DNA from 3 places in the Erwinia pyri genome. Region 3 is predicted to be linked to each of the others. Evidence: predicted binding sites of a transcription regulator. Region 3 holds the regulator's gene; each other region holds the start of a gene.

Region 1 (4,205 bases), 1.5 Mb from region 3:
CTTCTGCTCTTGCTTTCGCTTCAGCTTTGGCGCGTGCTTCAGCTTCTGTTCTGGCTCGCGCCTCAGCTTCTGCTCTTGCTTTCGCTTCAGCTTTGGCTCGCGCTTCAGCTTCCGCTCTGGCCCGTGCTTCACTCTCTGCTTTGGTTCGCGCCTCAGCTTCTGCTTTGGCTTGCGCCCTGGCGGTTGCTTCTGCACGGGCTACAGCGGCATCAAGTTGGGCTTTCTCCTGGCGAACCAGGTTTATTATTGCAATTTCTCTTTCTGCCAGTTGGGTCTGCTGCCGCGCCTTAGTGATCCTGCGGCCAGATTGCGTGCTGCTCGCCCATTTTGCATTGTCGGCAATGATTTTTTTTCAGCTCAGCGATTCGGGCGTTAGAGAGGTCCCCTTTATATTGTGCACCGAGGCTATACTCTCCGTTGTAGATACTGTTGACCCTGTTTTCACCGCTGTTGCCAAAATCATGAAGCAGATGGGCGGGAGCAGGGCCAAAATTAGAGCGGGCCGGATAATAACTTGTATATTTATCGCCAAGCGCTGTTATCGATAACGATATAAAAGAAGTATTCGATACACCGATAATCTCGCCATCTTCATTAATGTAATAGTAACCAAATTCAGCAGGTACTTTACCTTTTGCTCGGGCAAGGGCATCGCCAGCCGCGCGGAGTTCATCTGTCGCTTGAGATTTTCCGCTATTTGAAGATCCCCCATTGTCTCGATCGCCGCCATGTCCCTGGCTGCCGCCGCCCGGGCTGGGTTCACTTCCTCTTTCTGAACTCCAGTTGGTGCCATCGCCCGGGCCACCACCATAATTGAATCCCACCATAAAACTCTCCTTTGTTAGTATAAATAGTCCTTTAAAATCATATTAGTGATTTTATAATGTGTTTTTGCGTAGAAGAAAAATATATATATATTCATCGTGGGATAATGTGATCTGGATAATAATTTTCATAAACAAGACTATCAACAAAGCAGTGGGGTGTGGGGGTTAATAATTTTACGATACGCCTGTCTTTCTGATACCTTGTAAATGTGATGAACTTGTTACTTAAATTAATTAAGGTGATTTTTAATAAACATCTGGAAAGAAAAGGAGGTCTTTATTTAAAGGAAGAGGGGAGAGTGAAATTTATACAGGTTAAGCGGGAGTAGGGATTTATCTTTCTGGAAAGATTATCATACAACAGATAATTTTATTCAGAAGACCCGTTAAATTCATAAATTATGCACGATATTTTTTCGTCAATTATTTAACTTTTATGATCCATCTGCCAGGCTTTGTTGCAGCCTTTATAAAAAATCTGTGAAATTGCAATCGTATCAATTCTACGTGCTGGCGGACTGAAGAATATTCTTCAGCCGCTCTTAAATAACCCTAACCAGCCACTCTTAATAACCCTAACCTTTAAAGCTGTGCAGCCGGTTCATCGCTTTTAAACGATCTTCTTTCAGCCACACTTCCGTGCAGCGCGCCGCTTCGTCAATGGCGTTATCGATCAGCGTCTGTTCCGCTGCCTGAGGTTTACCCAGCACAAAACCCACCACTTTATTGCGATCGCCAGGATGACCAATGCCGATACGCAACCGATGAAAGTTGAGATTGTTACCCAACTTGCTGATGATATCTTTCAGGCCGTTATGGCCGCCATGTCCGCCGCCTTGCTTAAACTTCGCCACGCCGGGCGGGAGATCCAGCTCATCGTGCGCCACAAGGATCTCCTCCGGTGCGATACGGTAAAACGTCGCCATCGCGCCTACCGCTTTACCGCTCAGATTCATAAATGTGGTGGGCACCAGCAACCTGACATCTTCGCCAGCGATATTCAGCCGCGCGGTATAGCCATAAAATTTGCTCTCTTCCTTTAACGCCTGATTGTAGCGCTGCGCCAGTAAATCAACGTACCAGGCGCCTGCATTATGGCGGGTGGCGGCGTACTCAGCGCCGGGATTGGCAAGGCCTACAATCAGTTTAATGCTGCTCACTTGTCTGTTTTCCTGAGGAAGTGCGAGGGATCAGGCGCTAGTGTACCTGGCTGCGGCGAAGAACTCAAAATTGCGCGTGATAATGTGTCTGAAAAGCAATAGTTGATTAAGGTGATAATATGAATTCTATTAAAAAGCAGGCGCTTACGCGTAAAGTTTTGTCAAACTTTGTGCAGCAAATGTGATCTGACCCGCACCGCGCCGTTCAGCTATTGCATAAACTTATGACATCTGAACAAGGCTGGGAACGGGAGAGGAAGAATGAAACGTAAACATGCCAATCTGACCGGTAACGCACTGATGGTGCTGGGGCTGGTGGTAATGGTGGTGGGAGTAGGTTATTCCGTACTGAATCAGCTTCCTCAGCTCCACTTACCGCAGTTTATGGTGCAGGGTGCTATTTTCAGCATCTTTATTGGTGCGCTGTTATGGCTGGTGGGCGCGCGCATAAGCGGGCGCGAGAAAGTGTGCGACCGCTACTACTGGGTTCGTCATTATGGCGACGAGCGCTGCAGAAGATCGAACGGGCACGGCCACCACTAACCTTAACGCCTCCGACCAACGCCTCTTTGATAAGAGGCGTTTTGCTTTGAGCGCCTGGGGTAAAATATCTGCTCAGGCGCCGGTTGCGCTCAGTACTTTAGCGCTCTCCGGCTCGTCAGGCTGAAAACGTATCACCCGGTTCCGTCCCAGAGCTTTAGCCTGATAGAGAGCTTCATCCGCAGCCACCATCAGCGGCGCCACTGAGCGATCGCTCTCATTACAGCTCGCTACGCCAATGCTCACGGTATAATGCACTCCTTCAGGCTGGGAGCTTGCAACTGCATGGCGGATTTTCTCCGCACAGCGCACACCATCCTCTTCGCTTAACATGACAATGGCGGCAAATTCTTCCCCGCCCAGTCGGGCAAAAACGCTTCTGGCGGGCATCAGTTGCTCTACCCGGGTACAAAAATCAATTAATACCCGGTCGCCCTGATTGTGACCGAACCGGTCATTGATGCTTTTGAAATAGTCGAGGTCGAACAGCATGATGGTCAGCGGCTGCGATGTTTTGTCACACTGACGTCCCATCGCTTCGCCCTGTTCAAACAGCGCCCTGCGGTTCCAGATGCCGGTGAGAGGATCGAGCAGGGAAGCATTTTTATACTGGATCTGCGTCCGCTCATTTACCATCGCCAGCATGGCAAAGGTCAGCCCAATCACCATCAGGATGGACTCCATAATCACGTAAACCGAGAAGGTGGAGCCGCCAATCGCACCATGCAGCGGGCTGGCAACGCCGCCATCCATCACGCCTCTGACAACATGAAACAGCAGATGGATCCAGAGCAGTAATTGCGCAGGCCAGTAGGTGACGGGAAGGGTGGCCCGTGAACGGTGCAGCTCCACGATCATCCAGCCGGTATAAATCACGCAGAACACGCAGACGGCCAGGATACGGCGCGGCATGGAGTGATAAAACGCCGGAGAGAGGCAAAGCAGAACCCAGATCAGCGGGCCCAGCGTCCAGAGCCATCCGCAGGAGGCGCCCCGAAAAGCGCGGAAGGCCATGACCAGCAGACTGTAGGCCAGCATCACCAGCAGATTCCCAACGGCTACGGGCAGGAATAGGTGCCCCTCGCTGCGCAGGCTGCTCAAAAATACGGCGACGATAGTGACGCTCAGCGACAGGCACTGAAAGCCTAACACACGACTGTACTGCGACCCTTTCCAGGCAAACACCATAATGATGCAGAGGAAGAACAGCACATAGAGCTCGCAAACGAAGAGGGTATAGACGTCGAGCGTCATAGTAAGAAGATTCCTGGCGGGGCGGTTCAGGCAAAATATCACTAATGATTACAAGCCAAAAGAGCTGGCAGGGCGCTTTGCGAAAAATAATTACGGCTGGTGATAATTAAGGCAAATGCGGCAATAACAAAGAGGAAAAATAAGCGGCGTGGAATTTAAAAAAGGTTAATGACCCGTGACAGAATGGATACCCGTAAAGCTAAAAGCGGGACGGGCGAACCCGTCCCCCTCTGGCTATCAATGCTCGAACATTGCAGAGATAGACTCTTCGTTGCTGATACGACGAATCGCTTCAGCCAGCATGCCTGACAGCGTTAACGTACGGACGTTTGGCAGGGCTTTGATCTCTTCCGGCAGCGGAATGGTGTCGCAAACCACCACTTCGTCGATTACGGAATGACGCAGGTTTTCTACGGCATTACCG
Region 2 (4,205 bases), 1.1 Mb from region 3:
AGTTTGCCGATGGGAATACCCATGCCGCCGATCCCCTGGTCACCCAGGCCCAGAATACGCTCGCCGTCGGTGACGACAATCACCTTCACGTTCTGTTTGGTGGCGTTTTGCAGCATATCTTCAATGTTGCCGCGGTTCGGATAGGAGATGAATACGCCACGGGCACGACGGTAAATTTCTGAGAAGTGCTCGCAGGCTGCGCCGACGGTGGGCGTATAGATAATGGGCATCATCTCTTCAAGATGATTATCCAGCAGGCGGTAGAACAGGGTTTCGTTGGTGTCCTGGATATTGCGCAGGTAGACGTGTTTATCGTTATCGTTTTTGAAATCCTGGAACTGACGCCAGGCGCGTTTAGCCTGCTCTTCAATCGTCTCTACCGTTTCTGGCAGCAGCCCACGCAGGTTAAATTCATTACGCTCTTCAACAGAGAAGGCGCTGCCCTTATTTAACAGGGGGAATTCCAGCAAAATAGGGCCAGCATAAGGGATATAGAGCGGTCGTTTACTTTCGTATTCGAGTTCCATGTAATCAATACTCATTCGGATCGTGACGTTGTGCGCCAATCCTAAAATATTTAGTCTGAAAGTACAGCTTTTGTTAACGGGAGTTAACAAAAGGAGCGATTTTTATTCAGATTTTGCGGGGGGACGCAGGCGAAGCCTGCATCATACCGTCGGAAGACTAAGGGGCGGTTCAGTCCAGAGGAATGGTAGTGACATTGGCACAGCCCAGCGCCTGCAGCGTTGCCTGCGTGGCCTGTCGCTGGATCACTTTGGCATCCGGCGCCTCTGCCAGCACGGCGCGCTGGATCTGCAACACGTCATGCCCTGCGAGGCTGAGCAAATTCAGCGCGGCCTGTAGCGGCGGCAGGCTGGGGTTAAAGGCGGCGTTTTCCGCATAGCGACCGGCAAAAATCGTCCCATCGGCGGCCTGTAACGCCACGCCGCTCCAGGCCTGCGTATAAGGCGCATGGCTCCGGCTGGCAGCCTCAAGCGCGGCCTGAGCCAGCGGATCGCCTTTAATCACTAAACCGTGATCAACCTTATCCATCAGTAGCGTTTCGATAGCCAGATCGCGGGGGCCGAAAGCGTCCGGCAGATAATCCGCCAGCGTGGCAGGCTCACGGCCGGGCAGATTGATGCCAAGCGCTGTGCCGCTGTTCAGTTCATTCATAAACTGACGGCAGTGGCCGCATGGCGTGTAATTCACGGTAATCGCCTCCAGCGACTTCTCGCCGCGCAGCCAGGCATGGGTAACCGCGCTCTGCTCTGCATGGACAGTTTGCTGCATGGTGGCGCCAGTGAACTCCATATTTGCGCCAAAATAGAGATGTCCGCTGCTGCCCCGGGCCACTGCCCCCACATTAAAATTCGACAGCGGCGCTACGGCGCAGGCCGCAGCCAGCGGCAGCAGGGCAAACGCCAGTTGCTGGTCATCAAGCCCGGTCAGAGATTTGATCCCGGCAATCTGCAGCGGCGTCAGGAAAGCCTGAAAATCGGCTGAAGAGAGAATGGGCTGCAGGGCGCTCTGCAGAGCTGAAGGCAGCGTGGCAAACGCAGCGTGAAAACGTGGGTGCATAATAAGCCTCTTTCGCATAAACGGCCGCTGAGTGTAGCGGGCTGTCGAAGAGTTATATGTGATTGAAATCACACAAGCAATGCAATTAATGAAAGTGAATTACAAATTGCGCGATCCATCGCAAATTTTAGCCCCAGAGGTGCATCAGCAGCGGAAACATAAAGGGTGCCAGCAGGGAAGTAATGATCCCGCAGATCACCAGCGCCAGCGAGCTGTATGCCCCTTCCTGGTAATCCAGTTCGGCACAGCGGGCAGTTCCCAGCGCGTGAGAAGCGTTACCAATGGCTAAACCCCGCGACGGTTTGCCGGTAATTTTCAGCAGGTTGAGGACCATGTGGCCAAACACTGCGCCCAGTACGCCTGCGATCAGCACACAAATGGCGCTGATGGCCGGAATGCCTCCCAGCGTGCCGGAGACAGCCATGGCAATCGGCGTGGTCACCGATTTAGGCATAATGGTGGCGGCAATCTGCGGCGTCGCTCCCATCCAGAGCGCAATGGCCGTACCGGAGATCATCGCCGTCATGCTGCCCATAAAACAGACGCCGATAATCGCTTTCCAGCGCGCGCGGATTTGGTGCATCTGTTCGTAAAGCGGGATCGCCAGCGCCACCACAGAAGGCTGAAGGAGGTGATTAAGCAGCGAGCTTCCCTGGAAATAGCGTGCGTAAGGCATCTGGATAAGCAGCAGCAGCGGGATAATTACCGCCATTGAAACCAGCAAGGGGTTGACCAGCGAGATCTTAACCTTTGCGGCCAGCATGCGGGCCGCAAAAAATACCACCATCGTCAGCGGCAGTGACCACCAGATATCACTCATCCACGGCTCCTGGTTTTTTCAGCGGCCGGCTGTGCAATTTGTGGGAGGCCAGCCCAACGGTGATCAGCACAATAAAGGTGCTCAGCACGCAGGAGACCACAATCGGGCCAAACTGTGCGCTGAGAATATCGGTATAGCTCATAATCCCGACGCTGATCGGCACAAACAGCAGGCCCATATAGCGGATCAGCAGGGTGCTTCCGGGCTTCACCCACTCAACAGGCAGGATTTGCAGAGCGAGTAAGCCGAACAGGATAAGCATGCCAAGTATGCTGCCGGGGATAGTCACCGGAAGCAGGGCTGCAACGCCGGTCCCGGCATAGAGGCAGAGATAGAGAATGAGGAAGGCGCGAAGATATTGTCCGCCCACGGAGAGCACGCTGCGCATGATAAGCTCCTGGTTTTAAGAACGTTAATCATACGACGAAACGAGAAAACGTGCTACGGGTCACACTGCCCGCCGGGGCGGCAATAAAAAAGGGGCGAATTATCTTCGCCCCTGATTTTGCTACTGCCGCTAAAGGTAAAAGGTTATTTAACCTGCATACCCGGCTGAGCGCCGCTGTCGGCACCGAGGATAAACAGATCTTCCCCACCAGGACCGGCTGAAAGCACCATGCCTTCTGAGACGCCAAAGCGCATCTTACGCGGCGCAAGGTTTGCCACCACGACCGTCATGCGGCCTTCCAGCACGGAAGGATCCGGATAGGCTGCCCGGATACCGGAGAAGATCTGACGCGTTTCATCGCCGCCCATATCCAGTACCAGACGCAGCAACTTGTCAGACCCCTCCACCAGCTCGGCGGTTTTGATCAGCGCCACGCGCATATCCACTTTGGCAAAGTCATCAAAGTTGATGGTCTCAGCCACAGCTTCTACAGCGGCGCTGGCCGCAGGCTTGCTGGCCGCTTTAGCCGGGGTAACGGCCGCAGGCTGGGTCGCCGCTGCCGCATCTTCTTTTGATGCTTCGATCAGGGCGTTGACCTTATCCATCTCTACACGGCTGTAGAGCGCTTTAAAGGCGGAGATGTTGTGGTCCAGCAGCGGCTGCTGAATGCTGTCCCAGCTCAGCTCTGCGTTCAGGAATGCTTCCGTCCGTTCGGTCAGCGAAGGCAGTACAGGCTTCAGCCAGGTCATCAGCACGCGGAACATGTTAATGCCCATTGAGCAGATAGCCTGCAGATCAGCATCGCGCCCCTCCTGCTTCGCCACCACCCACGGTGCCTGCTCGTCAACGTAGCGGTTCGCCACGTCGGCCAGCGCCATGATTTCACGTACGGCGCGACCAAACTCACGGCTGCTCCACGCTTCGCCAATGCTCTCTGCCGCGTCGGTGAAGGTTTTGTAGAGCGCCGGATCGGCCAGTTCAGCAGAGAGCTTGCCATCAAAACGCTTGTTGATAAAACCGGCGTTGCGCGAGGCAAGGTTAACCACTTTGTTCACGATGTCGGCATTCACGCGCTGGACGAAATCTTCCAGGTTAAGGTCGATATCATCAATGCGTGAAGAGAGCTTGGCGGCGTAGTAGTAACGCAGGCTGTCCGCATCCAGGTGCTGCAGCCAGGTGCTGGCTTTAATGAAAGTGCCGCGAGATTTGGACATCTTCGCGCCGTTCACCGTGACATAACCGTGCACAAACAGGTTGGTTGGCTTACGGAAGTTACTGCCTTCCAGCATCGCTGGCCAGAACAGGCTGTGGAAATAGACGATATCTTTGCCGATAAAGTGATAAAGATCGGCATCCGAATCTTTCTGCCAGAAAGCATCGAAATCGATATCACCGCGCTTGTCGCACAGGTTCTTG
Region 3 (4,205 bases):
CGGGAAAATGGGGCTGGCCATGGAGCTGATTATGGGGCCGTTGGTTAAACGGCTGATTCAGGGCAAGAAAATTGAGTAACGCCCGGTAAACAGGCGTTACTCCTACGCTCAGCGAACTACTTTTCCTCTAATTCGATCACTTCGTAGCTGTGGGTCATATTGACCCCTTTACCCAGCATCAGCGCCACAGAGCAGTACTTCTCGGCAGAGAGATCCACGGCGCGCGATACGGCTTTGTCACCCAGCCCGACGCCGCTGACGATAAAGTGCAGATTAATATGGGTAAAGAGGCGGGGAGCCTCTTCACGCCGCTCTGAGGTGAGCTTCACCTCGCAATCCTTTACGTTATGGCGGCCCTTCTGCAGAATCGAGACCACGTCGATGGCGCTGCATCCGCCCGCGGCCATCAACACCATTTCCATCGGGCTTGGCGCTTTATCCCCGGAGTTTCCATCCATCAATACCTGATGTCCTGATGAGGATTCTCCCAAAAACGTTAACCCTTCAACCCACTTGACCCGAGCCTGCATAACAAATTCCTCTAATTCATTTAGTTAACTTCAGATTACGCTTTAGCCTGAAAAACGGCAATGCGGCAGTTTTCCCACTATGCTGAAGCGAGACAACAGAAGACACTCGTTGAAAGCTGTGCTACAAACAAAGCTGTAATATTTTCGTCAGTACTCTACAAGCACGACGAAACGGGACAACATAACGAGCCAGGCTTTTCACAGAGGCCCGAATACATTTCCTGATGGGAAACGCTTGATTATTTCAACGCCTGACAGGGAACTCTGCCCCTGTATTTAGGCACGATGACAACAGAGGATAACAGCGAATGGTTCTCGGCAAACCGCAAACAGACCCGACACTTGAATGGTTCCTGTCACATTGCCATATTCATAAGTATCCATCCAAGAGCACGCTGATTCATCAGGGTGAAAAGGCAGAAACCCTCTACTACATCGTCAAAGGCGCAGTAGCGGTGCTTATCAAGGATGAAGAAGGCAAAGAGATGATCCTCTCTTACCTCAACCAGGGTGACTTCATTGGCGAACTTGGCCTGTTTGAAGAAGGTCAGGAGCGTAGCGCGTGGGTACGTGCGAAAACAGCCTGTGAAGTGGCTGAAATCTCCTATAAAAAATTCCGTCAGCTTATTCAGGTCAATCCTGACATCCTGATGCGCCTCTCGGCACAGATGGCCAGTCGTCTTCAGGTTACCTCAGAGAAAGTGGGCAATTTAGCTTTCCTTGATGTGACAGGTCGCATTGCGCAAACTCTGCTGAATCTGGCGAAGCAACCCGACGCTATGACGCACCCGGACGGGATGCAGATCAAAATCACCCGTCAGGAAATTGGGCAGATTGTTGGCTGCTCACGCGAAACGGTAGGCCGTATTCTGAAAATGCTGGAAGATCAAAACCTGATCTCGGCACACGGTAAAACCATCGTTGTCTATGGCACACGCTGATCGGCTCTGATCCACGGCGCAACAGCCTCTGTTGCGCCTTTTTATTTGGTACGGAGTGATGTGGCGTCGACTGATCTATCACCCTGAAGTGAACTACGCGCTGCGCCAGACGCTGGTGCTCTGCTTACCGGTGGCTGTCGGCTGGCTGCTGGGTGACCTGCAACGGGGCCTGCTCTTCTCTTTAGTGCCTGCCTGTTGCAACATCGCCGGTCTTGATACTCCCCACAAACGTTTCTTCAAGCGCCTGCTCATCGGCGGAACGCTGTTCGCTTTCAGCAGTTTTCTGATCCAGTATCTGGGCGGAAAGGCGGTGCCTTTACCCCTCATCCTGTTCACCATGACGATGCTGCTGGGCATCACCGGCGAGATCAGCCCGCTGCATGGCCGGCTGCTGCCCGGCTCGCTGATCGCCGCTATTTTTACCCTCAGCCTGGCTGGCCGGATGCCAATATGGGAACCGCCAATGCTCTACGTGCTGGGCACCATCTGGTACGGCGTCTTTAACTGGTTCTGGTTCTGGCTGTGGAAAGAGCAGCCGATGCGGGAAACGCTCAGCCTGCTCTACCGCGAGCTGGCGGGCTACTGCGAAGCCAAATACACCCTGCTGACCAGGCTGACGGATCCGGAAAAGGCGCTGCCGCCGCTGCTGGCCCGGCAACAGAAAGCGGTCGATCTGATCACTACCTGCTACCAGCAGATGCATATGCTCTCCGCCACCCGCTACAACCATCACAAACGCCTGACCCGGGCGTTCCAGGTAGCGCTGGATCTGCAGGAGCATATTTCGGTCAGCCTGCATCAGCCTGAAGAGGTGCAAAAGCTGGTAGAGCAGAGCCATGCTGAAGCGGTAATCCGCTGGAATGCGCAGACCATCGCCGCCCGGCTTCGCGTACTGGCTGACGATATTCTCTATCACAAGCTGCCTGAACGCTTCACGATGGATAAACAGCTACAGGCGCTGGAGAAGATCTCCCGACAGCACCCGGACAATCCGGTGGGCACCTTTTGTTATTATCATTTCAGCCGCATCGGCCGGGTTTTACGTACCCAGAGGCCGTTGTATCAGCGGGATTTGATGGCGGACCGCCAGCGCCGTCAGCCACTGTTACCTGCTATCAGAAGCTATCTGTCGCTGAAATCCGCCGCGCTGCGCACCGCCTCGCGCTTTGCAGTGATGCTGACTTTTGCCAGCTCGCTGGCGCTGTTCTTTAATTTGCCCAAGCCTTACTGGATCCTGATGACGGTGATGTTTGTCAGCCAGAACGGCTACAGCGCCACCCGCGTGCGGATCCAGCACCGTGCGCTTGGCACGCTGGCGGGACTGATTATCGCCGCCATCACGCTGCGTCTTCAGGCGCCGGAATCTGTGGTGCTGTTGGTGATGCTGGCGATTACGCTTATCAGCTATCTGTTTATCCGCAAATTCTATGGCTTTGCGATGATTGGTTTCACGGTAACCGCGGTCTGGTCTCTTCAGCTGCTGTCGCTTAACGGCGCGGACTTCCTGCTGCCCCGCCTGCTGGATACGCTGATGGGCTGCCTGATCGCTTTCGGCGGCATGATCTGGCTCTGGCCACAGTGGCAAAGCGGCCTGCTGCGGCAGAATGCGCACGATGCGCTTGAAACCTACCAGGATGCGCTGCAGATGCTGCTGGGCAATGAGCAGGATCCGGTGAAGCTGGCTTATCAGCGTATGCGGGTGAATCAGGCGCATAACGCCCTGTTTAACTCGCTGAATCAGGCGATGCAGGAGCCGGGATTCGATTCGCGCTATCTTTCCGATATGAAACTCTGGGTGACGCACAGCCAGTTTATCGTGGAGCACATTAACGCCATGACCATACTGGCGCGCGAGCATACGATGCTGACCTCTTCGCTGGCAGAACGCTATTTGCAGGATTGTGAGGTGGCGCTGCAGCGCTGTCAGCAGCGTCTGGAATATGACGGGCCAGGCTCAGAAACCAACGTGATGGATTCTCAGGTCGAGCTGAGTCAGGGGCCGACCACTATTCTGGAAAGGCACGTAAAACGTATTCTGGGGCATCTGAGCGTGATGCACACCATCTCCTCGCTGGCATGGAGTGCCCGCCCGCATCACGGCCGCTGGCTGATACGCAAGCTGAAGAGATCCTCCTGAGGGTGAGCTGTCTTCGGGGAAGTGTCAGGGTACTGATGTTGAGAAGATGGCTCTGCTGGTAAAGGGTTTCTGGAGAAGCGCCAGAGTGATGACATTGGAAAAGGCACTTTACTGGTAAAGTATTTCCGGGGAAGTGCGCGGGGGAGCTGCACAGGACAGCTCCCTGTGGCCTGTTAAGCGAGCACTTTTTCCACGGCTCTGGCAAAGCGAGCCATGCCCTCTTCGATATCCGTTGGTTCAATCACCAGCGAAGGGGCAAAACGGATCACCTCCGTACCGGCATTCAGGATCATCACCCCTTCGGCGGCCGCAGCGTTCAGGATATCGCGCGCTTTACCGGCATGTTGTGGCTTCAGCGCCGCGCCAATCAGCAGCCCCTTGCCGCGAATATCGCTGAACAGATCCAGCTTTGCATCAAGCGTTTTCAATGCTGCCACAAAGAGTTCACGACGCGATACCACGCCGCTCAGCACCTCTTCGGTGTTAATGATATCCAGCGCCGTCTCCGCAATTGCACAGGCGAGCGGATTACCGCCGTAGGTGGTGCCGTGTACGCCCGGCGACATGGTGGAAGCGATCTCGTTGGTGGTCAGCATC

The links. Region 3 encodes CRP, which controls carbon source genes, mostly activating them, when cyclic AMP is high. Its sites were predicted from a motif close to ATGTGANNNNNNTCACAT; they were not measured.
Region 1: pth (aminoacyl-tRNA hydrolase) is a predicted target of CRP. The motif match lies at 2,167-2,184, and genes of this name have one in related genera.
Region 2: cdd (cytidine deaminase) is a predicted target of CRP. The motif match lies at 1,638-1,655, and genes of this name have one in related genera.

What each region holds. Positions count from the first base shown of each region.
Region 1 covers NZ_CP132353.1:1,893,982-1,898,186, forward strand. Annotated here, with positions in the region: gene Q3V30_RS08800 (hypothetical protein) at 288-827, opposite strand; gene pth (aminoacyl-tRNA hydrolase) at 1,403-1,987, opposite strand; gene ychH (stress-induced protein YchH) at 2,249-2,530, shown strand; gene Q3V30_RS08815 (GGDEF domain-containing protein) at 2,603-3,781, opposite strand; gene prs (ribose-phosphate diphosphokinase) at 4,019-4,205, opposite strand, start outside.
Region 2 covers NZ_CP132353.1:1,542,427-1,546,631, forward strand. Annotated here, with positions in the region: gene Q3V30_RS07155 (NAD-dependent malic enzyme) at 1-527, opposite strand, end outside; gene cdd (cytidine deaminase) at 697-1,581, opposite strand; gene Q3V30_RS07165 (CidB/LrgB family autolysis modulator) at 1,709-2,401, opposite strand; gene Q3V30_RS07170 (CidA/LrgA family protein) at 2,394-2,789, opposite strand; gene metG (methionine--tRNA ligase) at 2,933-4,205, opposite strand, start outside.
Region 3 covers NZ_CP132353.1:409,428-413,632, reverse strand. Annotated here, with positions in the region: gene Q3V30_RS01875 (phosphoribulokinase) at 1-79, shown strand, start outside; gene Q3V30_RS01870 (OsmC family protein) at 117-530, opposite strand; gene crp (cAMP-activated global transcriptional regulator CRP) at 839-1,471, shown strand; gene Q3V30_RS01860 (YccS/YhfK family putative transporter) at 1,530-3,608, shown strand; gene argD (bifunctional acetylornithine/succinyldiaminopimelate transaminase) at 3,782-4,205, opposite strand, start outside.